Regions from separate parts of the Vreelandella halophytica genome, predicted to be linked through region 1. Evidence: predicted binding sites of a transcription regulator. Region 1 holds the regulator's gene; each other region holds the start of a gene.
The links. The regulator sigma-54, encoded in region 1, starts transcription at its own class of promoters, with help from an activator protein. The targets are predictions, from matches to a motif close to TGGCACNNNNNTTGCTNT.
Positions count from the first base shown of each region.

Region 2: the regulator sigma-54 is predicted to act here: its motif matches at 5,684-5,701, upstream of ACWHXT_RS11205 (HAD-IIB family hydrolase).
Region 3: the regulator sigma-54 is predicted to act here: its motif matches at 5,704-5,721, upstream of glnA (glutamate--ammonia ligase).
Region 4: the regulator sigma-54 is predicted to act here: its motif matches at 2,923-2,940, upstream of urtA (urea ABC transporter substrate-binding protein).

Region 1 is NZ_OZ309107.1:2,139,048-2,146,279, reverse strand. Features, by position in the region: gene pmbA (metalloprotease PmbA) at 1-38, shown strand, start outside; gene ACWHXT_RS10110 (hypothetical protein) at 145-684, opposite strand; gene ACWHXT_RS10105 (HPr family phosphocarrier protein) at 733-1,002, opposite strand; gene rapZ (RNase adapter RapZ) at 1,088-1,975, opposite strand; gene ACWHXT_RS10095 (PTS sugar transporter subunit IIA) at 2,021-2,491, opposite strand; gene hpf (ribosome hibernation-promoting factor, HPF/YfiA family) at 2,496-2,804, opposite strand; gene ACWHXT_RS10085 (RNA polymerase factor sigma-54) at 2,887-4,299, opposite strand; gene lptB (LPS export ABC transporter ATP-binding protein) at 4,405-5,154, opposite strand; gene lptA (lipopolysaccharide transport periplasmic protein LptA) at 5,165-5,656, opposite strand; gene lptC (LPS export ABC transporter periplasmic protein LptC) at 5,665-6,249, opposite strand; gene ACWHXT_RS10065 (KdsC family phosphatase) at 6,260-6,790, opposite strand; gene ACWHXT_RS10060 (KpsF/GutQ family sugar-phosphate isomerase) at 6,829-7,232, opposite strand, start outside.
Region 2 is NZ_OZ309107.1:2,405,834-2,413,065, forward strand. Features, by position in the region: gene ACWHXT_RS11185 (sugar phosphorylase) at 1-540, shown strand, start outside; gene dsbG (thiol:disulfide interchange protein DsbG) at 602-1,369, shown strand; gene ACWHXT_RS11195 (methyl-accepting chemotaxis protein) at 1,527-3,128, shown strand; gene ACWHXT_RS11200 (glycosyl transferase) at 3,363-4,583, opposite strand; gene ACWHXT_RS11205 (HAD-IIB family hydrolase) at 4,642-5,571, opposite strand; gene ACWHXT_RS11210 (OmpA family protein) at 5,998-7,068, opposite strand; gene ACWHXT_RS11215 (hypothetical protein) at 7,224-7,232, shown strand, end outside.
Region 3 is NZ_OZ309107.1:231,822-239,053, reverse strand. Features, by position in the region: gene ACWHXT_RS01180 (entericidin A/B family lipoprotein) at 1-67, shown strand, start outside; gene ACWHXT_RS01175 (YqiA/YcfP family alpha/beta fold hydrolase) at 70-585, shown strand; gene glnG (nitrogen regulation protein NR(I)) at 751-2,181, opposite strand; gene glnL (nitrogen regulation protein NR(II)) at 2,178-3,236, opposite strand; gene ACWHXT_RS01160 (DUF4124 domain-containing protein) at 3,451-4,035, opposite strand; gene glnA (glutamate--ammonia ligase) at 4,062-5,468, opposite strand; gene ACWHXT_RS01150 (acyltransferase family protein) at 5,926-6,954, opposite strand; gene ACWHXT_RS01145 (alpha/beta hydrolase) at 7,105-7,232, shown strand, end outside.
Region 4 is NZ_OZ309107.1:3,544,786-3,552,017, reverse strand. Features, by position in the region: gene ACWHXT_RS16490 (Bug family tripartite tricarboxylate transporter substrate binding protein) at 1-582, shown strand, start outside; gene ACWHXT_RS16485 (tripartite tricarboxylate transporter TctB family protein) at 692-1,174, shown strand; gene ACWHXT_RS16480 (tripartite tricarboxylate transporter permease) at 1,213-2,700, shown strand; gene urtA (urea ABC transporter substrate-binding protein) at 3,066-4,373, shown strand; gene urtB (urea ABC transporter permease subunit UrtB) at 4,457-6,064, shown strand; gene urtC (urea ABC transporter permease subunit UrtC) at 6,068-7,216, shown strand; gene urtD (urea ABC transporter ATP-binding protein UrtD) at 7,213-7,232, shown strand, end outside.

The DNA of each region.
Region 1 (7,232 bases):
GCTGGCTGGTGGATGCCATGACCGTGGCCGGTAGCTGATCCCGACACGCGCCACTTGCCAAAACAAAAGCCCGCCGTTCAAAACGGCGGGCTTTTTAGTGGACAGGCTTTTTGAACGCTAAAAAGCAGGCGTTAAACAGAGCGCTCAGCGTATCCGGCGGTAGTTCGCGTCCAGCCCCAACCGCTCGAGCAGACGGGTGAACAAGAAAGCTTCGTCGCCGGTAAGCGAACGGCTCAGGCAGTCCAGGTACTCGCGGCGCGAGTAGCGCCACCAGCGCGGCGCCTTGTAGGAATCGAGGTCGATGGCGACCAGGCGTCCGTCGCGTACCAAAAAGTTGCCGGTGTGTAGGCCGCGGCAATGAATGCCGTTTTGATCGAACGCCACCAGGGCATCCAAGTACTGTGCCTGCAGGTCTGGCGAGTCCAGGATCAGCTCCTTTAGCGCCACACCGTGGATATTTTGGGTGGCCACCCGGTAGGGGCGGGCCTCGGTGATCGTTGGCGTGGCAATGCCCAGCGCGTTCAGGCGCGAGGCAATCAGCGCGAAGTTGAACCCGGGATAGGGGCGGATGCGCAGTAGATAGCGCAGCCGGTCGAAGGTTTTGGGTTGGAAGGTCTTGATGAACTGGTCGTGCTCGGGGTCAAAGTGGACCAGAGAGTATTTGCCGGTTTGGATTAGCTGCATTATTTTGCTCGACAGGTGGATGATTAGGCCGCCTCTCAAGGTCCGCCGTCAGATCTCTTCGTCGAAGCGGGCATCGAATAGTGCTTGAATTGCCTCCAGGGTCTGTTCGGCGTCCTGGCCCACGGCCTCGACGGTCAGCGCCGTACCGCAGGGGGCGGCCAGCATTAAAAGCGACATGATGTTGGCGGCGTCGGCCTTCTGGGTCTGCTTATAGACGTATACCCGAGACTCGAACCGCTGCGCGCAGGTGACAAGCTTGGTGGCGGCGCGGGCGTGAAGGCCGCGCTGGTTGGTCAATGTAAGAATTCTTTCGGGCACCCTGGTTCCTTTTTGCCTAGCGGTGTCTTGGTCGAGTGTGCGTGGTTCATAAGGGATGACACGGCAAGCTCGCGCCGCCCAGGCATTACGATGCGGTGGCGTCGTCAACGCTGTAATGAATGCCCAGCTCGCGGTGGCGAAGCTGTACGCTGGAGCGCTTATCGAGCATCTTTTTGGCCAGCTGTTCGACCATGTACACCGAGCGGTGCTGGCCGCCGGTACAGCCGATAGCGATGGTCATGTAGCTGCGCTGGCTGCTCTGGTAGGCCGGAAGCCACTTCTCCAGCCAGTTGAGAATATCCATGCCCATCTCATCGACGACCGGGTAGGCTTGTAAAAAAGCGGCGATCTCGGGGTCGCGCCCGGTGAAGTGTCTAAGCGTCGGGTCCCAGTAAGGGTTGGGCAGACAGCGGATATCGAACACGATATCCGCGTCCAGCGGCACTCCCCGCTTGTAGCCAAACGACTCCAGCGTCAGGGTGAGCTGGCTCTGGCGCTGATGGCAAAGCTGCTCGGTGATCCGTCCGCGCAAATCGTGCACCGTCAACCGCGAGGTGTCGATCATCAGATCCGCCAGCTCGCGGATGCCAAAAAGCGTCTCTTCCTCCTTGGCGATCGCTTCTTCCAGGGTCATTCCGCTGTCTCGGGTCAACGGGTGGCGCCGGCGTGTGGCCGAATAGCGCTCGAGCAAAATCCGGGCGTCGGTGGTCAGATAAATCACCTGCACCCGGGTACTGCCGGATTTGATGTCCTGAAGCAGCGCCGGAAAGCGCTCCAGGGCTGTGGGCAGGTTGCGCGCATCGATACTCACCGCCAAATGCGTGCGCTCGCCTTGCTGTCCTAGCTCATCGACCAATGAACCCAGCAGCATGGCCGGCAGGTTGTCGATGGCGTAGTAGCCCAGGTCCTCCAGCGCCTGAAGCGCAATGGACTTTCCCGACCCGGAGCGGCCGCTGATAATCACCAGTTGCATAGTGTTTCTCTTCGGTCTGTAGGGCTGGGTGGGTAGGGCCTGGTTCTAGCTGCCCGTTTGCTCGCGAATTTTGGCGGTGACGATCTCCAAAAGCTCGCGCTGGCTCTCGCATTTGCGAAACTGTGCGCGGGTGGCGACGTCATTCATGATGGTGGCGACCTGACCCAACAGCGCAAGGTGGGTGTCGTCGGCCTCTTCCGGCACCAGCAGTACAAACACTAGGTCCACCGGGTCACCGTCGATAGCGTCGAAATCCACCGGTTCGGCAAGCTTTAAAAAGCCAGCGATAGGAGCGCTGCAGTGAGGGCTACGGGCGTGGGGAATCGCGACCCCATTCCCAATGCCGGTACTGCCTAATCGCTCGCGGCCGATCAAACGGCTGAACACTTCCTGGCTATCCAGGCTGGGCGTATTTTGGGCGATGAAGGTGCTGAAGAACTCTAGCACGCGCTTTTTGCTGCCCCCGGGGACGTCGAACAGCACGCGCTCCGGGGGGAGTATGGTTTCCAGGGTCATCGATTTAACGCACGCCAGCGCCCTGGGCGCGAGCTTGTGCTTTTTCCTTGTGTTTTACGAGTTGGCGGTCGACCTTGTCGGCCAGCGCGTCAATGGCGGCGTACATGTCATTGTCCTGGGCTTCGGCGTGCAAATCGGCGCCGGCTGCGTGTAGGGTGCAGGCAGCCTGCTGGCGCTCTTTCTCGATGGAAAGCGTGACATGAACGGTGGTGATGTTGTCGTAGTGACGCTCGATACGTTCGAGTTTTTCGTTAACGTAATCGCGCAGAGCGTCGGTCAGTTCCAGGTGATGGCCCGTAATGTTGACTTGCATCGACGTACTCCTAATCCAGGACTGTCCTTTGATTGTAACTCTTTTTCTACCATTGCAAAGCCCCGGCGGCCAGTTTCACTTTTTAACGCAAACGCCGCCGTTCGCTGGAGGAGGGAATCCCCATGGCTTCGCGGTATTTTGCCACTGTGCGCCGCGCTACGCTAATGCCGCCATCTTCCAATAGTGACACCAGGCGGCTGTCCGAGAGCGGCTTGCCCGGCGTCTCTTCTTGAATCAGTTTTTTCAACCGGGCGCGGATCGCCGTGCTCGAGTGGCTGTCGTTGCCGTCATGACCGCTCACCTGGCTCGAGAAGAAGTACTTGAGCTCGAATACACCGCGGGGGGTGTGAATGTATTTTTGCGTCGTCACCCGTGAAATCGTCGATTCGTGCATCTCCACGGCCTCGGCGATATCGGCGAGTATCAAGGGTTTCATGGCCTCTTCGCCGCGCTCCAAAAAGCCCAGCTGGCGGGCGATGATCTCGCGACCAACGCGCAACAGGGTATCGTTGCGACTCGACAGGCTTTTGATCAGCCAGCGCGCCTCTTGCAGGTGCTCTTTTAAAAACTGGTTGTCCTGGCTCTTGTCCGCTCGCTTGATCAGGCTTGCGTAGTCCGGCTGGACGCGCAGCCGCGGAAGCGCTTCGGGGTTGAGCTCGAGGTGCCAGCCTTCGTTATCGTGGCGCACCACCAGATCCGGGGTGATGTAGCTTTCGTTGGTGACGCCATATGCGCTGCCCGGGCGCGGGTCGAGGCTTCTGATCAGCCCGATGACGTCATCGAGCTGCTCGTCGTCAAGCCCCAGACGGCGCTTCAAAAGGCGCAGGTCGTCCTTGCCGAGCGCTTCGAGAAACTGGCGCACCAGGCGTTTGGCGGGCACCAGAAGCGGCGTGTCGTCGGCCAGGGTGGCGAGCTGGAGCATCAGGCATTCGCGCAGGTCGCGGGCGAAAACGCCGGTGGGTTCGAACTGCTGCATACGCATCAGCGTGTTTTCCACCTCGCGCTGACTCAAACCTTCGAGCCCCTGGGCCTTGAGCCCTTCGCGAATATCGTTGAGAGGCTGGGTGAGGTAGCCGTTGGGGTCCAGCGCGTCGATCAGGCTTTCGGCAATGGCGTATTCGCGCTCACTGGCGTCGGTCATGGCCAGCTGCCAAAGCAGGTGGCCATGCAGGCTTTGACCCGCCGCCTGGCGCTCGAAATCCGGCCCCTCGCTGCCGGCGCTGGCCGCCATGTCCTGATAGGTGTCGGACCACTCGCTATCGATGGAGAGTTCGCTGGGGATGCTCTCTTCCCATTCGGCTTCGGCGGTCTCGGTCACGCTCTCTTCGCCAAACTCGTCCTCTTGTTCCAGCAGCGGGTTGGCGTCGAGCGCCTGCTGAATTTCCTGGCGAAGATCGAGGGTGGAGAGCTGCAGCAGGGCAATGGCCTGCTGCAGTTGAGGCGTCATGGTCAGCTGCGTGCCGACCCGCAGCTGTAAAGAGGCTTTCATGACCATTGAAGAACCACTCGTTACTCGTAAAGCTCCACCCTAGTGCGAGTTGGGGTCTGGCGCAAGTGCAATAAATATGCCACTACACGGAACTTTAGGATTGGCGATGGTTTAGAGGCGGAAATCGGCGCCCAGGTAGACCTCACGAACCTTCTGGTTATTCAAAATGGCGGTTGAGTCGCCGCTTGCGATGATGTGGCCGTCACCTACGATATAGGCGATATCGCAGATATCCAGCGTCTCGCGCACGTTGTGGTCGGTGATGAGTACCCCGATGTGGCGTGCCTTGAGGGCCAGGATGATCGACTTGATCTCGCCGACCGAGATCGGGTCGACCCCGGCGAAGGGCTCGTCGAGCAAAATGAACGCGGGGTCGGTGGCAAGCGAGCGGGCAATCTCCACGCGGCGGCGCTCGCCGCCGGAAAGGCTCATGCCCAGGTTGTCGCGGATATGGGTAATGTGGAAATCGTCGAGCAATTGCTCCAGGCGCGCTTCCCGTGCGCGGCGGTCCAGCTCCTTGCGCGTTTCCAGAATCGCCAAGATGTTATCGGCCACCGACAGCTTGCGAAAAATCGATGCCTCCTGGGGGAGGTAACCGATGCCGGCGGTGGCGCGTTCGTGCATCGGTGCCCGAGTCAGGTCGCGCTCGTCGATCCCCACCGTACCGGCGTCGGCCTTGACCAGGCCCACGATCATGTAAAACGAGGTGGTCTTGCCCGCCCCGTTGGGCCCGAGTAGGCCCACCACGCTGCCTTGGGTGATCTCCAGGTTGATGTCTTTTACCACCCGGCGACGCTTGTAGCTTTTGGCGAGGTGGCGGGCGTGAAGCGTTTTGACCGCCCCAGGTTGCGTGCTCGACACGGTCATTCTCCTATTGCGCGGGCTGTAGCGTCATGCGGATGCGCTGGTTGTCGCTACCGCTAACGTCTGAGCGCGCCTGAACCACTTCGCGGTCGATGAAGTACTCGAGACGCCCGCCCTGAAAGCGGTCGGCCCGCTGGTGGAGTTCGGCCTGGTCGATAAGCTCGATGCGCCGTTCGCTGACGTGGTAGACGATGCGCCGCGCCCATCCCTCCATCGGGCCTTCGTCGTTTTCGAGCTGGTTGCGAAGGTAGGCGCGCTCGCCGGTGGCCACAGCCTGGGAAAGCTCGCCGGCGTCGTTGCGCGAGATTTCGACACGGTCACCGCGAATCTGCATTTCCCCCTGGCGGATATCCACATTACCGGAGTAGACGGCGGTACCCGCGCGCTGATCAAGGTCAAGCCGGTCGGCTTCGACTTCGACGGGGGCCTGGCTTGTCTGGGCGGCGGCGCTCAAAGGCAGGGCCAGTACCAGTAGCGCGGTACGTAAAAACGGGTGCATAACGACTCCTAAGGCGTTGAGCGGGCGGGCGGGTGAGTGCCGCGTACGTTATCGGTGAGCCGGACCTGGCTCGTGTCGAGCCAGACATCCATGCGGTTGGCGCTCATCTGCTGAGGAGGCTGCTGTAAAAGGGCCGGTGCCTCGGTGTAGGCGTGGCGGTCGATGCCATCGTAGTGTAGCCGCTCGGTATCGAGCTGCCAGCCCTCGTCCGGGGCGAGTAGCTTGGCCGAGCCCTCCATGATCAGGGACTGGTGCTCGTTTTGCAGTATGCCGTGGTCGGCGCTGGCGAGCCACTGGCGCTGGTCGGAATCGAATAGCGTCGCCCGCGGCGCGTCGGCCTCGGTCAGCGCTTGCTGAGGCGTATGGACCAGGTGCGGCGTTTGAAGGCGTTGAGTGACGCTGCCTGTTTCGCCAAACAGCGTAAGCTCGGCGTTTTCGAGCACGTGGCCGGGCTCCTCGCGCTGTACGTCCGGGTCGACCTCGACGACCTCTGGCCCGCGCGGGTCGAGCCAGACGAGCCAGGCCCCCAGCGCAATGACCAGCGCCGGTATCCAAAGGCGTTTTCTGATCCGCGTTATCGTCAAACCCGCCATCGCGTTGCCTCTAGAGGTAGGTGTCCATCACCGCGTCCCAGTGGCCCTGGGTCATCAGCAGCGTATCGCAAATTTCGCGCACCGCGCCGTGGCCGCCAAGTGAGTCGGTGATCCAGTCGGCGTGGGTATGCATGTAGTCCGGCGCGTTGGGTACGGTAATGCCGACCCCGGCCCGTTTGATGCAGCCAAGATCGGGCAGGTCGTCGCCGCAGTAGGCCACCTGCTCGAGGGTGATGTCCAAACGCTTACAGAGCGCTTTGAGGGTCTCGAGCTTGTGCTCGACGCCTTGGTAGACGTGGGTGATCCCTAACGACTTGGCGCGTTGGCTGACCATGGGCGAATCCCGGCCGGTGATCAGCGCGACGTGAAAGCCGGCGCGCTTCAAAAGCTTGAGGCCGTGGCCGTCCTGGGTGTGAAAAGCCTTGATCTCGACACCGTCGGCCTGAAAGTAGAGGCGGCCGTCGGTGAGTACGCCGTCCACGTCGATCGCGAGCAGGCGAACGTGGCGGATGCGGTCGTTTAAAGCATCGGGTACGGCCATGGAGTCTCCTTTATAGCGGTATTGGGACTGAGTACGGGTTAAATCACGCCGCTCGAAAGCAGGTCGTGCATGTGTAAGGCACCAATCGGGCGCTCGTGTTCATCAACCACCGCAAGCGCGGTAATGCGGCTATCCTCCATCAGGCGCACGGCCTCGGCGGCGAGCATGTCCGGGCGGATGCGCTTGCCCGGACGGGTCATGACCGTATCGACGCTGATGACACGTAGATCGTGGTGTTCGTCGAGGGTGCGGCGCAGGTCACCGTCGGTGTAAACGCCGGCCAGCCGGCCCTGGGCGTCGACCACGCAGGTAAAGCCAAGCCCCTGGCGGGTGATTTCCAATAGCGCATCGCGAAGCGGGCTGCCTAGCGGCACCGTCGGCAGACGCTCGCCGCTGTGCATCAGGTCCTTCACGCGCAGCAGCAAACGCTTGCCAAGGCTGC
Region 2 (7,232 bases), 270 kb from region 1:
CGCCGCGGACCGGACCCCTGGCAGATCGCCCGGTTTTTGTGTAGCCAGGCGATCATGCTCACGCTGCAGGGGATTCCCGCGCTTTACATTCACACCCTGACCGGCTCGCTCAACGACGTCGAAGGCGTAGAACGAAGCGGACGGTTGCGCTCGATCAACCGTCACCACTGGGCGCTTGATGAGCTGGAGCTGTTGCTGGAAAGCCCGACGACGCCGACCCATGATATATTCTTTGCGCTACGCGAATTTTTGAAGCAGCGCCGCTCAGAGCCATGCTTTCATCCGGGCGCCGCCCAGCGCGTTATCGCGACAAGCGACAACGTACTGGCCATCGAGCGCGGCCCGCTTCAAGACGGTAGAACCTTGCTGGCGCTTTTCAACGTGACCGACAAGCCCGCCCCGCTCGAAGAGGCCGGTGAGACGCTGACAGACACCCTCGACCGGCACACCTGGCGAACACTCGATAGCGAGCAGGCTTGGATACCGGAAAAAGCCCTGCCACCCTACGCGGTTCGCTGGCTGGTGCGCGAGGGTGGTTGAATCGCTCGACCTGCGCTGCACGACGACCCACTCCCTTGAGGCCACTCCCCCCATGCCGGTCATGTTTAAAAAATCACTGCTCACCGCGCTTGCAAGCGCAGGCCTGGGGGCGACGCCTGGCGTTGCCTCAGAACTGCCCGCTCCCATCGAGGCGCTGCGCGATCAGGGCGTCATGATTCACGAACGCTTCGAAGCCCCGGGTGGGCTTACCGGCTTTGGCGCCAGCACGCCAGGTCAGGAAATGATCATCTACCTGACGCCGGACGGCGAGCACGCCATTATCGGCACGATGATGGATCGCCAAGGTGAAAATGTCACCGAAGATCAGCTCGAGGCTTCTGTGCGCGTACCGTTGGAAGCGCAGACTTGGCAAAGCCTTGTGCAGAGCCACTGGATTCAGGATGGCGACCGCGAAGCGCCCAGGACGGTCTACATGTTCACCGATGCCAACTGTCGCTACTGCAAGCAGCTTTGGCGCCAAACCCGCCCCTGGGTCGAGGCCGGCGAGGTCCAGCTTCGCCACATCATGGTCGGTATATTGGCGCCCAACAGCCCGGCGCTGGCCGCCACGCTGCTCGCCGCCGATGACCCGTCGGCGGCCTTGAAAGCGCATAGCGAAGGCGAGCCTATCGAGGCCAGCGCCCAGGCGATCGCGATCGAGGAGCAGGTCTACACCAATAACCAGCTCTTCGAGGCGCTTGGCCTGAACGCCACCCCGACCAGCGCTTTCCAGCGCGAAACCGACGACGGCCATATCCGCCTTGATCGTATCGAGGGGTTGCCAAGCGAGGAGCGCTTGATCGACATGATGGGCAGTGAGGCGCCTTGAGGCGCGCTCACTATAACTCGGAACAAGACGCACCCCGCCCCTCATCATCCGCTTGCTCTGCAAGCGGTTTTTTTTATTAATGCTCCGCCGGTTTCCGCCGATATACAGCATCGTATCTGAAGGTGCTTGTTTTAAATAAAACCAAACCGGGAACACCATGACACGATTAACGTTGAACCAAAGACTGTGGGGCGTACTGGCCATCATATGCTTTGCCATGCTGGCTCTGGTGGGCTGGCTTAGCTGGGATACTCGACAAACCATGGAGGAGGAGCGGCGCACCAGTATCCAGCAGGTAGTCGAGAGTCTGGGTTCCCAGTTGGAATCACTTCAAGCGCGGGCCGCCAGCGGCGAGCTTACCCGCGAGCAGGCGCAGCAGCGCGCAATCGAGAGCATCGTCAACGCCGGCTTTGGCGACGGCGAATATATCTTCGCTTTCGACGAACAGCTCGATATCGTCGCGCACCCCAGGCGTGAACGGGGCGACGATATGAGTAGCTTCCAGGACAGTCGCGGCATGTATCTCTACAGCGCCTTCATGGAGGCGGCCAAGTCCGGCGGCGGCCACGTCGAGTACTATTCGCGCCGCATCGATGCGGGTGACGACCAGTTTCCCAAAATCAGCTATTTCGCTTACTTACCTGATTGGGGCTGGGCCTATGGCGCGGGCATCTATACCGATGACATCAACGCGGATTTTATTAGCAACCTGATTCAGTCGCTGATCGCCTTTCTCATTATCGGCTTGCCCGTGGCGCTTTTAATGGGCTGGATCATTCGCGATGTAGGACGCCGGCTGGGGGGTGACCCGCGCTATGCCGCCAACGTGGTCAGCCATATTGCCGATGGTGACCTGACCCGCAGCACCACGCTTGCCCGCTCGGATCAACACAGCTTGCTGTTCAATATCAACCGTATGCGGGAAAACCTGGCGGATACGATTGGCGGGATTCACCAGGGCGCCGACCAGGTCAACAGCGGGGTCGAGCAGATCGTGGGCGTCAACGAAGAGCTTTCGACGCGCACCGAGCAGCAGGCCGCCTCGCTTGCCGAAACCGCTTCGAGCATGGAAGAACTGACGGCGACGGTGAAGCAAAACGCCGAGCACGCCGACCACGCGCGTCAACTGGCCGCCTCCACGGCCTCTAACGCCCAGCGTGGCAGCGACGCCATGACCAATGTGGTCAGCACGATGGATGCCATCAACGAAAGTTCGTCGCAGATGAGCAGCATCGTCGACACGATCGACGGCATCGCATTTCAGACCAATATTCTGGCGCTCAATGCCTCGGTCGAGGCCGCCCGCGCCGGCGAGCAGGGCCGCGGGTTTGCCGTAGTAGCCAACGAGGTGCGCCAGCTGGCCAGCCGCTCAGCTGCGGCGGCGCAGGAGATCAAGAAACTGATCGAAGACTCCGGCGTGAAAGTGACCGGCGGCAGCCAGCAGGTACGCGATACCGGCGATGTCATCAGCAGCGTAGTGGGCGATATTCAGCAGCTCAGCACGTTGGTACAGGAGATCGCGGCGGCGACCAAGGAACAAAGCAGCGGTATCGAGCAGGTCAACGAAGCGGTCACTCAGATGGATCAGATGACCCAGCAAAACGCCGGGCTGGTTCAGGAGAGCAACCACGCCACCCAAGCGCTGGCCCAGCTCAGCATGGAGCTGCGCGACCGGGTAACGCACTTTCGTATCCACGACGCCGCACCGCAAACGGTACAGCGCCTGCCCAGCACCAGCGCCCCCACCAGCGACTTCTAACGCCTGTCGCTCACAAGGCTGGCCTCTTCAGGCCAGCCTTTTTTCTGGCATCGACCCCAGCCGCGCTTTGCGCGGCATCGCTGGCTAAAGCCTGCTCCTACGGTGGATGAGCCTATCTCAGGCGCCCCATTCTATTGGGCGATGGAAGGCATGGCCTTCCTTTGCTGGCGAGGCCACGTTTTAGAAATTACCCGCTGAAACCTGCGCTTGCCACTAGAGCTGAATACGTTCTTGCTAGACCTTGCCCTGATTGTCCAACTCGACCGCTTCGTGCATGCGCGCCAGGAGATCCGGTACGGCGGCCTGTACGCGGCTCCAGCTGGGGATGAAGGGGCGTTCGCGCGGGTTGTCCAGAAACAGGTTGCCCGCCTCCAGCAGGTTGCTGGCAAAAAGCTCGACCGCCTGCTCTTCGCTGTGGCGGTCAAGACTCAGTCCGTTCATGGTGGCATCATGGTCGTAGGCTTCGATCAAATCGAGCGCCAAGCGGTAATAGGTCGCCTTGAGCGTGCGGAAATCCTCGCTGCTGAAACTCACGCCCTGGGTGGCGAGTTTGCGGTAAAGCGCTTTGGCGATATCCAGACTCATGCGGTTGAGCCCACCGCTTGCGTCTTCTTCGCTGACCGGCTGATGTTTATGGTCGTAGGCATCGGCGATGTCCACCTGACAGATCTGGCGCATCGAATAGTTACGCTGAAGTTCCGAGAGTACGCCTATCTCGAGCCCCCAATCCGCCGGAATACGAATGCCTTCCAGCACGTCACGGCGCATGGCGAACTCGCCGGAGAGCGGGTAGCGAAAGCTGTCCAGGTAATCCAGATACGGCAGCGGCCCGCAGACGGTTTTCAGGGCGCGCAGAAGCGGTGTGACCATTAGCCGGGAAACGCGGCCGTTGAGTTTGCCTTCGGCAATACGCGGGTAGTAGCCCTTACAGAAACTGTAGTTGAAGCGCGGATGGGCTACTGGGTACATCAAGCGCGCCAGCAGACCACGGTCGTAGGTCAAAATATCGCAGTCGTGAAGCCCCACCACCGTCGAGCGGTTCGATGCGAGCATATAACCAGCGCAGTACCACACGTTGCGTCCTTTACCCGGCTCCAATGCCCCCAGACCGTGCTCTTCGAGTTCGCTATCCAGCGCGCGCAGGCGCGGTCCGTCGTTCCAAAGGATGCGCGTATGCTGCGGCAGACGGGAGAAAAACTCCCGGGCGTACAAGAACTGTTCGCGGTCGGCCCGGTCGAGCCCGATTACGATTTCGCCAAGGTAGGGAACGTGTTTGAGCTCGTCGATGATCGCCGACAGCGCCGGCCCTTCGAGCTCGGAAAAAAGCGACGGTAGAATGAGCCCCATGGGGCGGCGCTTGGCAAAGTCAGCCAGGTCTTTCTCGAGATCCTCGACGGGACGCCGCGTCAAGTTGTGAAAGTCCGTCACTAAACCATTTTGATGAAAATCGCTCATAGTGTGCCCTCTTTGGCGTATCGTCCGGCATTGACTTTAAAAGGCCCCAGGACCCAATTTATCCCGTCGTGGCGTCGTCTTCGGCCACTGCCAAGCGTTCATCTGCCTGGCCCCACCAGTACATGAGGCCCTCGACCCAGCCCTCGGGGCCTTCTGCATGGGTGCGATATAAAAGCGGGTTGGCGGGGGCCACGGTCAAGCGGTGACGCCCCTTGATGACCACCGCCTGGTTCACGGCCTCGAGCATTTCGACATCGTTGGGCCCATCGCCAAGGCCCAGGGTAAGTGGCGCCCGCCCACGTAGGGCGCTAAAGCGCTTGATCAGCCAGTTCACGGCGCTGCCTTTGTCCGAGGCCGCGCCCATTACATGATGAAAACGCCCGCCCTGGGTCAGCGCCAGGCCATCGCTCTCGAGCGCTTGACGAAAACCTTCCAGCGCCTTGTCGTCATCCTCCCAGATTAGCGGCTCGCTGCCTTCGCGCTGGCGCGCGGCATTGGCGCGCGCCTCGTCCAACCCGGTCAGTTCGATGAGCCGTTCGACGGACATCTCGCCCATACGGGTGAAGCGCACGCCCAGGCGCTCACGCCATACGTTCAGTCGCGCGCGAATGAAACGGGCATCCACCCCGGTATGTTTGATGACGATGCCGTCTCTGGCGTCGCCCGGGCGGTCCAGACTTGGATGGCACCAGCCCGGCGGCAAGCCGATCACTGCGCCGTTTTCAGCGACAAAGGGGGTGGAAGTGAGCTTGAGGGCCTCGCGCAGCGGAATCAGCTCGGCGCGGGTCTTGCTGGTCACGGGGATGACGGGCACCCCCAGCTCGCCAAGCCGAATGAGCGACGCTCTGGCCGGTGAAAAGTCGTAGCTGTCATGGTCCAGCAAAGAACCGTCCAGGTCCGTTACCAGCAAGCGCGGCTCGAAGGCGGGGTCCAGCGCTCTGCTGCCAAGCTCTTGGGCCGATCGTTGTGTTGGGACGTGTTCCGGCATGGCGCACCTGCTCGCGTTTTAGGCCACCCGATATGGACGGGCGGCGCTGTGAATTAGCCACCAAGCAGATTACGTGCCACACAGCGTATTTTCTTTACTTTCAAAAAGATAAAAAGCGAGTGCTGTGCCGCAAAGTTACGAGCACCAGAACGGGGCAGCTACTTTGCACCACATTGATGCAAATGAATTCTCGCATTCTGGCTCGATGCCTCGTGGGTTATCACTTAAAAACGGTAAAACTTTAACAAGGCTTTAACAAGGCATAAAAAAACATTCAAAAAATGCTTGGCAGAAACGCCAAAATGCCTATACTCAACTTGTACCTGCTGGCGGCCTTGTACACCCCTCACCTGACGCCAGCAGAATACATCGAGCCAAGCCCTTAGTGACCCGCCCTCCCCCGGCGGGTCTTTTTTTGCCGGTACGTTACTCCACGTGAATGACGACCTCGACCCGGCGGTTTCTCGCGCGGCCATCCGCCGTGGTGTTGTCCTCGAGTGGCCGCGTCGCGGCGAGCCCCACCGCCCGCAACCGCGAAGCCTCGACGCCGGCTGCTTCGAGCGCTTCGACAATGGCGATGGCCCTGGCGCTGGAGAGCGCCCAGTTGGAGGAAAACTCCGGCGTATTGATCGATTGGCTATCCGAGTGGCCTTCGACCCATACCTCGCCATCAAAGCGCTGAATGGTTTCCAGCAGGCTATCCACCAAAGAAGCGCCGCTTTCGGTGAGCTCCGAGGTGGCCGAGGGAAATAGCAGCTGATCCTGCACACGCAGGCTAATCCCTTCGGCGACACGCGCTACTTCGACCCCCTCCAAACTTGGCAGATAAAGCGAGTCGGCGACGCGCTCGTTCAAGCCCTCGGCGGCGCTCACCGCCCCTTCGATGGCCTCGTCGCTCAAGGCAATCGCGTTTACCGGCGGCTGATCGGTTAGAATCACCATGTAGTCGGCCAGGGCCGAGTTGCCCGCTAGACGTGTAGCGTTGCCTTGGCGTGCCGTGGCCTGGGCGGTAAAGAGCGGCGTGGGAAGCAGCCACTCAAAAACCGCCGCAGGCTCGTCAATATCCAGCGCATCGACTTGAGCGCCAGGCGCCAGGCGGGCCAGCAGCGCAGGGGGTGGAAGGGCTTCTACCGGCACTTGTGCCGGCGACGCTATGGGCCTGCGAGGTAACGGCCCCACCACGCCAAGCGAGGCGCTAATGGCGGCGGGACTCAGCCCCCACGCCGCTGGCGCGGGGGTACGCTCTAGCGTTTCCGGCAATGGCACGCGAAGCTCGGGCTGCTGAGTGTCCGGCGCGTCGCTGGTGGATAAATCCAGCGGGTCGTCGTTTGACCAGCCAGGACTTACATTCGCTGCGGCGATAATGATCACAAACAGCGCGACGAGTAGCGTCATGATGTCGATATAGCTGATCATCCAGCCGCTGTTGCCATCGTCCGACGGGTACGCGGACAGCAACGAGTCGTGGCGCGGACCTCCGCGGTGGTCTTCAAGCATAGGTGTCTCTACTCATTCAAGTTTTCTACCCGTTGGCCGATGGAATATAGACGTGGCCGACAAGTCTATCAAAAACACCTTTTGTGAAGAGAAGGAACTAGCCGGTGTATACCCGCCTTTTAGCTGGAACAACGCGTTTGAGAGGCGCGCTTGGCGTGGGACTG
Region 3 (7,232 bases), 1.9 Mb from region 1:
CACGATTCGTGGCGCCGGGGAGGATATTGAACAGGGGGGCTCGGTCATTCAGGACGCAGCGGAGTAATTTTGAAACAGGTTTATTTATCCCACGGTTTGGAAAGCGGCCCCGAGGCGCTGAAAGTGCAAGCGCTCAAGAGCGTGGTAGAACGTCATGAAGGTTATGAGCCGGTCGTGATGGATTACCGCAGCCAACCGAGCTTCAAGGCACGCCTCGAGCACCTGTTCGCCACGTTGCAAGCCCGGGGCGACGACCCCGCCCAGTGTATTCTGGCGGGGTCGAGCCTGGGCGGTTTTCTGAGCGCGGCGGTCAGCCAACGCTACCCGGTGCTGGGCTGTTTTTTACTGGCGCCGGCGCTTGGCATGGCAGAGTACCCGGAAACGACGGTGACGCTTCAGGCCCGGCACACGCATATCATTCACGGTTGGCAGGACGACGTGGTGCCTTTTGGCCCGGTCATCGAACACGCCCGCCGCCAGCGGCTTGGGCTTCGCATGGTGGATGACGACCATCGCCTGCACGCAAGCCTCGAACTCATTCTGCGTGACTTCGAGCAGTTTCTAGCCCTTTGCCAAAGCGCCTGACGCGGCGCGGCTACTTCTGTTAGTTAGGCTCTGCCTGAAAAGTGCCTGCGCTCGACAATACGGCGTTAAAAATTGGCTCAAAATACTCATTTACACATGTAAACTCCGTTTTTTCGCCAATTTTTGCCTTGTCTTGTCTTCGCTCGCCGACTTTTCAGACAGACCCTAGGCTTCATCCGCCAGCGCGGGCAGCAGCGTTTTTAGCTTGCGGGTCAGCGTATTGCGCCCCCAGCCCAAAAGCTCGGCGGCTTCGCCCTTACGCCCGCCGGTGTGCTTGAGCGCGGTTTCGATCAAAATGCGCTCGAAATCCGGCACCGCTTCTTCCAACAGGTGGGTATGGCCCTCGGCCAGGGCGTGGTCCGCCCAGCCGCGAAAGGCCGTGCGCCAATCGCTTTGGCCCCCGGCGGACGAAGCGCTGATGGTACGCAGCTCCGGGGGCAGGTCCTCGATCAATATTTCACGCCCGGACGCCATGACCGTTAGCCACCGGCAGATGTTTTCCAACTGGCGGACATTACCCGGCCAAGGCAGCTTGGTCAGGTGTGTCTCGGCGTCCGCTGTGAGCACCTTGATATCGGTCGAAAGCTCCTTGGCGGCCTCGGCCAGAAAGTGACGCGTAAGCCGCGGGATATCTTCCCGGCGCTCGGAGAGCCGTGGCAGGTGAACGCGGATCACGTTCAAGCGGTGGAACAGATCCTCGCGAAAGCGCCCTTCGTCCACCAATGACTCAAGGTTCTGGTGGGTGGCGGCGATGATACGTACATCGACCTTCACCGAGGTATGCCCGCCCACCCGGTAGAACTCTCCGTCGGCCAGTACGCGCAGCAAGCGGGTCTGCGTTTCCGCCGGCATGTCGCCGATCTCATCCAAAAAAAGCGTGCCACCGTTGGCCTGCTCGAAACGGCCCTGGCGCTGCGCACCGGCGCCGGTAAAGGCGCCTTTTTCATGGCCAAACAGTTCGGACTCGATGAGATCCTTCGGAATCGCCGCCATGTTCAGTGCGATAAACGGGTGGCCGGCGCGGGGGCTGTGCTGGTGAAGCGCCTGGGCAACGCGCTCCTTACCGGTACCGGACTCGCCGTTGATCAACACCGTAATGTGCGAGTGCGACAGCCGCCCGATGGCGCGAAACACCTCTTGCATGGCCGGCGCCTCGCCGATGATCTCGGCGTTGAGGCCTTCCGGCACGCTGACCGGGCGCTGACGCTCGCGAGCGTGGGCGACCGCACGACGCACCAGCGCCAGCGCTTCGTCCACGTCGAAAGGCTTGGGCAGGTACTCGAAAGCCCCGCCCTGATAGGAGGCCACAGCGCTGTCTAAATCCGAGTGGGCGGTCATGACGATGACCGGTAGATCCGGATGCGCCTCGCGCACGCGCGAGAGCAAATCCAGCCCGTCGATCCCCGGCATGCGGATATCGGTGACCAGCACATCCGGCGGGTCGCTCAAGAGCCGGTCAAGGGCGGTATCGGCGCGCTCGATACACTCGACGTCAAGATCCGGCTGCGCCAGGGCGCGCTCCAGCACCCAACGGATAGCGCGGTCGTCATCGACGATGACCACCCGTGAAACATCGGTTTGTGTCGCCTCAGTCATGACGCGTCTCCGGTAATGTTATTGACCAACGGAATTAACAGACGAAATTCGGTACGTCCGGGGTGTGAGTCGCATTCGATCAATCCCTGATGTTGATGCAGAATCGACTGAGCAATGGAGAGCCCCAGGCCGCTGCCTTCGGCGCGCCCGGAGACCATGGGGTAAAAAAGCGTCGCGCGTAGGGCCTCGGGGATACCCGGGCCGTTATCGATCAGACCCACTTCGCTCACCAGCCGATGGCGCTCCGCGCCCAGGGTGAACTGGCGCTTGGCGCGGGTACGCAGAATCAGCTCCGGGGTGGGTGTCTCGGCTTCGCTCATGGCCTGGACGGCGTTGCGCGCCACGTTCAACACCGCCTGTATCATTTGGGATTCGTCGCCGGAAAGATCCGGCAAGCTGGGGTCGTAATCCCGCGAGATGACCACATCGGGATGCTCGGCGAGCAGCAGCGTGCGCACGCGCTCGAGCACCTTGTGAATATTGACCGGCGCGTGCCGGGTAATGTGATGAGGGCCGAGCATGGAGTCGACCAAGTCTTTTAGCCGGTCGACTTCTTGAACGATGATATGGGTATATTCGCGAAGCGCCGGGTCGTCGAGGTCGCGCTCAAGAAGCTGGGCCGCGCCGCGAATACCGCCCAGCGGGTTTTTCACCTCGTGGGCGAGGCCCCGGGCCAGCACCTTGATGGTTTCCTGGCGGGTGGTCAGCGCCTCCTCCCGGGAGATCTGCATTAGCCGGTCCCGCGGCTCCACTTCGAGTAGAAGCTCGCCAGGCGAAAGCGGCGTGACGGTGTAGTCCACGGTGAGTGGCTCGCCGTTGAGCGGGGTAATGCGCGCCTCGCGCTGGGTATAAGGGTGAAAGGCGTCGCGCGCCTTGGCCAATACATTATCGATACTTTCGCCACAGCCCAGCAGCGTGTCCAGACTCATGCCCTTGACGCGGCTAATGCTGACCGCCAGTAGCGCTTCGGCGGCCGGGTTCATCCAGCAGACGCGCAGTTCACCGTCCAGCAGCAGCACTGCGGTGGTGAGGTGTTCGAGTAAACGCTGATACATGGCGTGTCCTGAGGAGCCCCTTAAGAATTCGCGTGGCTTGATCATCGTGTGGTGCAATGTCTGTGTGATGTTTTAAGAGGAATTGCAAAAAGCGCGCCAATTGGGCGCTAGCACCGTCGTGCACGGCTTTAACGCATTAAGGCGGCGCAACGCGGCGTTTAATAGCGCAGCACAGCCCGGTTAACGCCGCGACTTCGCACCATTTTAGTGCATATTAGCGCGGCGCGACGGTAATACTCACCGCGTCAGTGCGGTGCTGAACGCGCCCCTGGCTATCGAGCAGCTCGGCTTGAAGCCGGTGGTGCCCTTGCGGCAAGCCGGTCAACCAAAACGCGTCGCTGTGCAGCGCCGACTGGCTGACCTCGCCGTTCACCAGAAGCCTTATTTGATGGTCGTCGCGCAGGGCCGGCTCAACGTACACCTCGACCGGGGTCATGGCATCGCGAATCAGCGCCTCGGCCGACGGGTTGGCGATCACAAACCGGTCGTAGGGCATGAAGGGCTGGCCGGGCCGGGCCCTTGTCGGGCTCGAAGACGGTGGCGGCGACGTCCGCTCGACCCCGGGCAACGGCGCCAGCGTGATCGCCTCGCCGCCGCGCTCCGGGTTGTCGGTATAAGTGACCCGGCCGCTTTCATCCACCACGCGGTACACCGTTTGCGCCTGAAGCTTTCCCGCCGTCAGCGAAAGCCCCAACAGCAACGCCGCCAGGCGCGCGTACTTCGCCATGCCAATGACACGCATGCCCATGTTCTCCCCATAAAAAAACCCCGCCGAGGCGGGGTTTTGAGTCAGTAACACCTCAAGGGTGCCCCTAACGTTAGAGCTTAGCAGCTGTAGTACAGGTCGAACTCGACCGGGTGCGTCGCCATACGCATGCGCGTCACTTCTTCCATCTTGAGCTCGATGTAGGCGTCGATCATGTCATCGGTGAACACACCGCCTTCGGTCAGGAAGGTGCGGTCAGCGTCGAGGGCTTCCAGCGCCTGGTCGAGGCTCGAGGCCACGGTCGGTACGGCCTTGCCTTCTTCCGGCGGCAGGTCGTACAGGTTCTTGTCCATGGCATCGCCAGGATGAATCTTGTTCTTGATGCCGTCGATACCCGCCATCAGCATGGCCGCGAACGCCAGGTACGGGTTGGCGGTCGGGTCGGGGAAGCGCGTTTCGACACGCTTGCCTTTCGGGCTAGCCGTGTACGGAATACGGATCGACGCACTACGGTTACGCGCACTGTAGGCCAGCATGACCGGCGCTTCGAAACCCGGCACCAGACGCTTGTAGGAGTTGGTCGAGGCGTTGGTGAAGGCGTTCAGGGCACGGGCGTGCTTGATGATGCCGCCAATGTAGTAAAGCGCCATTTCGGAAAGGCCCGCGTACTCGTCGCCGGCGAACTGGTTGGCGCCATCTTTCCAGAACGACTGGTGAACGTGCATGCCGGAGCCGTTATCGCCAACCAGGGGCTTGGGCATGAAGGTCGCGGTTTTGCCGTAGGCGTGGGCCACGTTGTGGATCACGTACTTCATTTCCTGAACTTCGTCGGCCTTCTTCACCAGGGTGTTGAACTTGACGCCGATTTCGTTCTGACCGGCGTTCGCCACTTCGTGGTGATGCACTTCGACGCTCTGGCCGATCGCCTCAAGGGTGTTACACATTGCGCCACGAATGTCGTGGAAGCTGTCCACCGGCGGAACCGGGAAATAGCCGCCTTTCACACGCGGGCGGTGGCCCAGGTTGCCGCCTTCGATCTGGCTGTCGGTCGCCCAAGCGCCCTCTTCCGAGGAGATCTTGTACATGGAGCCTTGAATGTCGGTCTTCCAGTGTACTTCGTCGAAGATGAAGAACTCGGGTTCCGGGCCGAAAAACGCGGTGTCGCCAAGGCCGGTGGACTCGAGGTAGGCTTCGGCACGCTTGGCGATGGAGCGCGGGTCGCGATCGTAACCCTGCATGGTGGCCGGCTCGATGATGTCGCAACGCAAAATCAGCGTGGCATCTTCGGTGAAGGGGTCGAGAAAGCCGGTGCCGTCTTCCGGGCGCAGAATCATGTCGGATTCGTTGATGCCCTTCCAGCCTTCGATGGAGGAGCCATCGAACATCTGACCGTTTTCAAAAAACTCTTCGTCCACGTCCCGTGCCGGTACGGTGACGTGCTGCTCTTTACCGCGCGTATCGGTGAAACGCAGGTCTACCCATTTGACTTCATTTTCTTCGATTAGCGCGAGCGTCTTGGCTGACATACTGTTCTCCGTCTCCGGTATGAGCGTGGCTTAAAGCGTGTACTGTTAAGCGATCTATTAAACGTATTGTTGAACAAAACCGTTGATACGCCGCGAGCGTATAGCACGCCTTTGTTGTGTATTCGCATTAAGGCGAGTTTCAAACCCGACCCTGTGACCAGCGATTAAAATAAACCGACTATCGTTGTAGCACGCTGTGAGGCGTTTGCCTACGACGCCAGCCGTTGCCGTTTAATAAGCATGTAACGTGCCAACTTTGCACCAATATGGCATGGCGAATTACCAAGCCTCTGTTTTAAAAATGATTTTCTCAACCCGAAAGCTGCCCTGATGTTGCGCGTTCAAATCAACGCACCCGGGACGGGGCTCAGAAGTCACTTTCAACTGCACCAAAAGGGTTCATAAAAGCCTTTATTGAACCAAATGCGTGCGCAAGCACGGGGTGATCGCCTCTTTGCTACACTTTCAAGCGCTTCCCAAAGAGCATGGTGGTCAACGTGGTGGTATTCGCGATCTTGTTCAGCCCGATAGAGCCCACGACGCCCACGACGATCAACAGCAGCGCGTAAAGGAAAAGCGGCAGGGTTTCTACGCCGACCACCGTATCGACAATGGCAAAAAACATCGGGTGGGCGAGATAAATGCCGAAGGAGTAGCGGTTGATCGTGCGCATCCACGCAGGCGCGGGGCGCCCTTTCAGGTAGCGCATGGCGCAAAGCGTTGCCAACACGAACAGCGGGATCACCCACACCTCCTTGGAGGTGAACACCAGCCAGCCGGGAAGCGTAGCCAGTACGATCAGCACCACCGCCCCGGCCAGCCAAACCGGGGAGGAGAACACTTGCATCCAGCGCGGCGGGCGGGGTTTTGTCGCGCCTTGCGCTACTGGCTGGTAGTAGCGCACCAGCACCAGCGCCAAAAAGAACAGATACACCCAGCCAAGCGGGGCGACCCATAGCAGGTAGCCTGGCGGCGCCACCTCGAGCCAGTAGGCCGTGCCCCAGTACGCCATGCTGACCACGCAGCTCACCCAAAGCCCGGGCACCGGGTCGAACCGCCACAGCCGCCAGCGGGCAAACAACCAGTACGCCACGTAGAACTGCATGGCGATAATCAGAAAGTAGCCGTGCCAGCCCGCGTAGAGAAAGTACTCCCGGGCAACGCTTAAATACCCCACCGAGGTCCCGCCCATATTCAGGCGCACCCACTCGGCGGTGGCGTAGATAAACCCATACGTTACGTAGGGCAGCATCACGTACTTAACGCGTTGCCATAAAAACCCCGGCGGCACCTGGCGGGCGTAGCGAAGCGCGAACACGAAAATGGAGATAAACAAAAAAACCGGCGTTCCCAACACCAGGGGGATACGCATCAAATCGGTGGTCAGGGTGTCCACGCGTTGATTGAGATGGTCCAGCCAATGAAACAGGAAAACCGCCGCGCATCCGTAGGCGCGCAGCCAATAAATCTCCTCGACCTTTTGCATCCAAGCCTCCTGCCCTGAGGCGCTGCTATGCTAATAGCGCAGCCAGCCCCGCTGGTCACATCCCTTTTGTCATGAACACTCGGAGGCAGTGTGCCCCTTCACCCTATTGCGGCTTATCTTATGCGCTCAGCGCGTGCGCTCACTGTTGTTATGAGTACTTTTTTACTCAGTGCCCCGGCGCTGGCCGGCGAGGTCTCGCGCCACGCGTTCCCCTCCCCGGTGCTAGGTGATGACTACCCTTACACGCTCTACCTGCCCGACGGCTACCAGGTAGATGC
Region 4 (7,232 bases), 1.4 Mb from region 1:
GAATATCAGGACCTCAACGACCTGTTCGCAGCGCTTGAAGAGAACCCCAATCTGAGTGTGGGCGGCGGCAGCGCCCCGGGCTCGATGGATCATATCTCCATGGCGGGCGTGGCCTCGGCGGCGGGGCTCGACGCCTCCAGCGTCAACTACATTCCCTTCTCCGGCGGCGGCGACGCCATGACCAACCTGATGGGCGGTCACGTCGAAGCGGTGATCACCGGCGCCGGCGAATCCGTTGGCCAACTGGGTGAAGGCAGCCAGCTCCGTGCCCTCGGCGTTTCTTCGCCGGAGCGCCTGGGCGGCGGGCTTGCCGATGTACCCACCTACCAGGAACAGGGCGTGGACTACACCTTCGATATCTGGCGCGGCGTAATGGGCGCCCCGGATATGCCCGAAGAAGCGGTCGCCTACTACGAAGAGCTCTTCGCCGAGATGCTCGAGACCGATGGCTGGCAAGAGGCCCGGGATCAGCTCGGCTGGATCGACGCCTATCAGGACAGCGACGCGTTCGGTGACTTCCTGGACGCGCAGCAGGAGCAGTTCAGCAGCGTGCTAAGCGACCTGGGCCTTCTGCGCCAGTAAAACGGCCGTCGCGTTACGACCCCGGTGGCCGTATGGGCCGCCGGGGTCGTTTGCCTGAAACGCGGGCCTAGCCCTACCTTCGCGGCCCTTCTTTTGAAAGAGACTCCTCATGACGCGATTAAACACCAATCAGTGGCTGGCCCTCGTGCTTGCCGTGTTCGCGGCAGCGTATCTGGCCATGGCCTGGCAGGTGCCGACGTTTCCGTTGCCGCGCCCGGTCGACTCGGACCTTTTTCCCAAAGCGCTTGGCGTGACGCTGCTGCTGCTGGCCGGGTTTCTGTTTTTCGAAAAGCCGGCGCCGATTGCCGGAAGCGACGAGATCGACGAGCAGGCTCAGCAAGGCCCGCTGTTGTTGACCCCCTGGGCGCGCGTCATCGTGACCTCGGTGGCGATCGCCGCCTACGCGCTGCTGCTCGTGCCGCTGGGTTTCGTGGTGGCCTCACTGCTTTTGTGCGTGGGCCTGACCGCCTACTACGGCTACCGCCGTCATGGGGTGAACCTGGCGGTGTCGCTGGCGGTGGTGCTGGGGCTTTATCTGTTGATGACGCGGGTGATGGATGTCTACCTGCCCACCGGCATACTGCCGATTTAAGCGCCGTCGTCTAAACGCTGCTAACGAGAGACACGCCCATGGATGCCTTGAACAATCTCATGTACGGCTTTGGCATCGCGCTCGAGCCGATCAATATCGCCTACGTTTTCGCCGGCGTGTTTGCCGGCACCATCATCGGCATGCTGCCGGGCCTTGGGCCGATCAGCGCGCTGGCGCTGATGATTCCGATCACCTTCTCGATGGAACCCTCCTCCGGGCTGATCCTGATGGCCGGGGTGTACTACGGCGCCATCTTCGGCGGCTCGACCTCGTCGATTCTTTTGAACGCCCCAGGGGTTGCGGGCACCGTGGCGACCTCCTTCGATGGCTACCCCTTGGCCAAGCAGGGCCTGGCGGGCAAGGCGCTGGCGATTGCCGCCTACTCGTCGTTCGTGGGCGGTACGGTCTCGGTGGTCTTTCTGATGCTGGTGGCGCCGCTTCTGTCCAAAGTGGCGGTAAGCTTCGGCCCGGCGGAGTACTTCGCGCTGATGGTGCTGGGGTTGACCGCAGTGGTGTCGCTTTCGGACAAGTCCCTGGTGAAAGGCCTGATCGCCGCCGTGGTGGGCGTGATGATCTCGATCGTGGGCATCGACATGCAAACCGGCACCGAGCGCTACACCTTTGGCTCGGCGCAGCTGCTCGACGGCATCGATTTCCTGGTGGTGGCGCTGGGTATCTTCGCGCTGGCCGAGGTGTTCTACATGCTGCTGCGCGGCGGGGGTGGCAAGGAGGCGCCGCGTAACGCCATCGGCTCGCTGAAGCTCACCCGCTCGGAAGTGGGGCAGATCGCCGGGCCGGTCAGCCGAAGCTCGGTGCTGGGCTTTTTCACCGGCGTGCTGCCCGGCGCCGGCGCCACGATCGGCTCGTTTCTGGGCTACAGCATGGAAAAACGCATCGCTAAAGACGGCGATACCTTTGGCAAGGGCAACATCAAGGGCGTAGCCGCGCCGGAAGCGGCCAACAACGCCGCCTGCACCGGCTCCTTCGTGCCGCTGCTCACTCTGGGCGTGCCCGGCTCCGGCACCACGGCGGTACTGTTGGGCGCGCTGCTGGTCATGGGCGTGACGCCTGGGCCGATGATGCTCGAACAGCGCCCGGACGTCTTCTGGGGCGTGGTGGCGAGCATGTACGTGGGTAACATATTCTTGCTGGTGCTCAACCTGCCGCTGATTCCCCTGATCGCCAAGATTCTCGATCTGCCCCGGGCGATGCTGCTCTCGCTGATCTTGATATTTTGCATGATCGGCGTGTACGGCATGAGCTTCAGCGTGTTCGATTTGCTGCTGCTGTTAGGCTTCGGCCTACTGGGCCTTGGGATGCGCTTATTCGGCTTTCCCGCCGCGCCGCTGATTCTTGCGCTGATTCTGGGCAACATCATGGAGGAGTCCATGCGTCGGGCGCTGCAGATCTCCGGCGGTGACTGGATGACCTTCGTCGAGAAGCCCATTTCGCTCTCGCTGCTCGCCGTCGCGCTCTTGTCGCTTTTGCTGCCGCTGCTCAAAAAGCGCCGCAAGCGCGCCGTGTGATGTTCGCTTTCACCCATGCTTTGAAGCGCCCTTCGGGGCGCTTTTTTGTGCATAGGTGCTGGCTCCATGAAACGCTTTTGGTGCATGGCGTGGGCGGGCGCATCAGAAACGATCAGCGCCGAGCCTGTATTGATCCTAATTGGTGCAGCTAAAGCCGGCTAAGCCGGGTTTGGTGTTGATAACCCATTGACTTAAAAAGCATGACCGCCCAAGGCGCCATCCTGGCGCATCCCTTGCAAGAGTGATAAGCGATACCTGCCCGGTTTAACGCCCCCGCAGGCCCGCTATTCAAATAACGAGCCCTTTTCAAAGGGCGCAAGGAGATCCAAGTGGCCAAACCAACGCTTCCTCTTTCCCGCCGTTTCATGACCTCTTTACTGGCTGTCGCCGTCATGGGCGCCGGCGCCCAGGCCGTGGCTCAGGAGAGCAACGACCCGATCAAGGTCGGTATTCTCCACTCGCTCTCCGGCACCATGGCGATCAGCGAGTCGACGCTGAAAGATACCGTCGAGATGCTCATCCAGCAGCAAAACGACGCGGGCGGGCTGCTGGGCCGGGATCTTGAGGCCGTGGTGGTCGACCCGGCTTCCAACTGGCCACTGTTCGCCGAGCGCGCCCGGGAGCTGCTCGCCCAGGAAGAGGTGGACGTCATTTTCGGCAACTGGACCTCGGTTTCGCGCAAGGCGGTGCTGCCGGTGGTCGAGGAACTCAATGGCCTGCTCTTCTACCCGGTTCAGTACGAAGGCGAGGAGTCCTCGGAAAACGTCTTCTACACCGGGGCGGCCCCCAACCAGCAGGCGATTCCCGCCGTCGAATATCTGATCAACGAAGTGGGCATCGAGCGCTTTGCGCTGATCGGCACCGACTACGTCTACCCGCGTACCACCAACCGTATTCTCGAAGCCTTTTTGAAGGACGAGCACGGCATCGCGGATGAAGACATCATGGTCGACTACACGCCGTTTGGTCATTCGGACTGGCAGAACATCGTCTCCGAGATCCGCCGCTTCGGCGAAGAGGGCAAGCCCACCGCAGTGGTCTCCACCATCAACGGCGACGCCAACGTGCCGTTTTATCGTGAGCTTGCCAACCAGGGGATCGACGCGGCGGACATCCCGGTCATCGCTTTTTCGGTAGGTGAGCAGGAGCTTTCCGGTATCGACACCGGCCCGCTGGTCGGCCACCTGGCCGCGTGGAACTACTTCATGAGCGTGGACACCGACGAAAACTATGACTTCATCGACGCCTGGATCGAGCATACCGGTGATGAAGAGTCGGTCACCAACGACCCGATGGAGGCCCACTACATTGGCTTCAACATGTGGGCGGAAGCGGTTCGTAAAGCGGGCACCACCGACGTGGATGCCATCAAGGACGCCATTATCGGCGTGAGCGTGCCGAACCTTTCCGGCGGCTATGCGGCCATGATGCCCAATCATCACATCACCAAGCCGGTGCTGATCGGCGAGGTGCAGGACAACGGCCAGTTCGACATCGTCTGGCAGACGCCCTCCACGGTGGCCGGCGACGCCTGGTCGGATTACCTGCCCGGCTCTCGCGACCTGATCAGTGACTGGCGCAAGCCCATGGAGTGCGGCAACTTCAACGTGGTCAACGGCTCCTGCGGTGGCAGTAACGCCGCTGAGGAAGCCGAAGCGGCGCTGGCCGAGTAGCGTTTTCGAGTACGCCTTTTACCCGGGCCGCGTAGGCGGCCCGGGGCACGCCATCTCTTACTCATACTCAAAGGAAGAACCCGATGAGGCGTTTCCTTTTCTGGGCGCTGCTGTGCCTGCTGGCCGGCTTTTTACCGAGTGCGGCGGCGCAAACCAGCGCCGCTTCGCCCAACGACGACTCCGGCTACGCGCTGCTCGAAACCCTGGACGTGGATTCCTACCGCGACAAGGGCGAGGCGATCTCGAATATCTTGCAAAGCGACGACGAGCGCGCCCGGGAGTGGCTCCAGGCGCTGTTGGACGGCCGCCTGCAGCGAACGGATGACGGTCGTTTCGTGGTCGTGTTGGACAATAGCGGGCGCAACTGGCCGGTGGAAGACGCCCTGACCGGCGAGGCGCTCGGCGAGATGTCACGCCGCGAGCTGGATCGCATCGGCATCAACAACGCGCTTCGAAACCAGCTGCGTAGCGCCATCGCCGTGGTGGATCTCTACTCGCCCAACGTGGAGCGCCGGCGCACCTCCGCGGATCGCCTGCTGGGCGAGGTGGACGACGAGCTTTTTGATACGCTGGCCACGGTGATCACGGAAGCCGAAGACGACTACGTCAGCATGCGCCTGGCCCAGGCCGTGGCGATCTACCAGGCAGAAAACGGCGAGATGGAAGGCATCGAGGCGCTTTCGGGCAGCCTGCACCCCCGCGCCCGTGTAGCCCTGAACCGGGCGGCGAGCGGCGACAATCCGGCGGTGGCCGAGGCGGCGCGCAACGCCCTGGGCAATATCGAGCAGAGCCTCAAGATCAACCGCGGCGTCGAGACGCTCTATTTCGGCCTGAGCCTGGGCTCAATACTGGTACTCGCGGCGATTGGCTTGGCGATCACTTTCGGCGTGATGGGCGTGATCAATATGGCCCACGGCGAGCTGATGATGCTCGGCGCCTACACCACCTGGATGATGCAGCAGCTACTGCCCGGCCAACCGGGCCTGGCGCTGATGCTCTCCATCCCGGCGGGCTTTTTGGTGGCCGCACTTGCCGGCATCGCCATCGAGCGTAGCGTGATTCAGTTTTTGAAGGGCCGCCCGCTGGAAACGCTGCTGGCCACCTTCGGTATCAGCCTGATCCTCCAGCAGCTGGTGCGCACGGTGATTTCGCCGCTGAACCGCACGGTGATCACCCCGGAGTGGATGAGTGGCTCGCTGGTCATCAACGACGCGCTGTCGCTGACGCTCAACCGCCTTTACGTGATGGGCTTTGCGCTGTTGGTGTTTGCCGGGCTGATGCTGGTCATGCGCCGCACGCGCCTGGGGTTAGAGGTGCGCGCCGTTACCCAGAACCGCGCCATGGCGCGCTCCATGGGCATTCGCGCCACTCGGGTCGATATCATGACCTTCGCGCTGGGCTCCGGTGTGGCTGGGCTTGCCGGCGTGGCGCTTTCTCAGCTCACCAATGTGGGGCCGAACCTGGGCCAGAACTACATCATCGATTCGTTCATGGTGGTGGTGTTCGGCGGCGTGGGAAATCTTTGGGGGACGCTCGTGGCCGGGCTTTCGCTGGGCGTCATCAATCAGGTCCTCGAGCCCTGGGCCGGGGCGGTACTCGCCAAGATCATCGTGCTCGTGTTCATCATCTTGTTCATTCAAAAGCGCCCGCGGGGACTCTTCCCCCAGAAGGGCCGCGCGGCGGAGGGTTAAGCGATGAGCCTGCATTCAACCTCGAGCCGCTTCTGGCTCACCCGCCCCTTTGGCGAGCGCGCCACGCAGATTTTCCTCGGCGTGCTGCTGGCGGCCTTGGTGATCGTCACCGTACTGCACGTGGCGCTGCCCCGGGGCCACGCGCTGCATATCAACGCCTATACGGTGAATCTCTTCGGCAAGTACTTAAGCTACGCGCTGCTCGCCGTGGCGGTGGATCTCGTCTGGGGGTATCTGGGTATTTTGAGCCTGGGCCACGGGGCGTTTTTTGCTATCGGTGGTTACGCCATGGGCATGTACCTGATGCGCCAGATTGGTGAGCGCGGCACCTACGGCGACCCGGTATTGCCGGACTTCATGGTGTTTCTCAACTGGGAGAGCCTGCCCTGGTACTGGCACGGCTTCGACATGGCCTGGTTCGCCTTCGCCATGGTGCTGCTGGCGCCCGGCCTTCTGGCGCTGATCTTCGGCTTTTTGGCGTTTCGCTCCCGGGTCACCGGGGTGTATCTCTCGATCATCACCCAGGCGCTGACGTTTGCGCTGATGCTGGCGTTTTTCCGCAACGAGATGGGCTTTGGCGGTAACAACGGCCTGACGGATTTTCGCGAGATACTCGGCTTCAACCTGCGCAGTTCTGACACGCGCCTCGGGCTCTTTATAGCCTCCGGGGTGGCGCTGGCGCTGGGCTATATCCTCTGCCGGGCGATCGTCACCAGTAAGCTGGGCCGGGTGTGCGTGGCGACCCGGGACGCCGAGGCGCGTACGCGCTTCATCGGCTACCGGGTCGAGCGCTTCCAGCTATTCGTGTTCGTGGTTTCGGCCATGCTCGCGGGCGTGGCGGGGGCGCTCTACGTGCCGCAAGTCGGCATCATCAACCCCAGCGAGTTCGCGCCGCTGTTTTCCATCGAAATCGTGCTGTGGGTCGCGCTCGGCGGCCGCGCTACGCTGTATGGCGCGGTCATCGGCGCGATCCTGGTCAACTACGCCAAGACCGTGTTCACCGGCGTGATGCCGGATGCCTGGCTCTTTGCCCTCGGTGGGCTGTTCGTGCTGGTCACCGTGCTGCTGCCCAAGGGCGTGGCCGGGCTGCTGCCCCATCTTTCGCGGCGGCGTACCCCTTCATCCAGTGAGCCCCGGGAGGCGAACGCATGAGCTTTATAGAATCGCT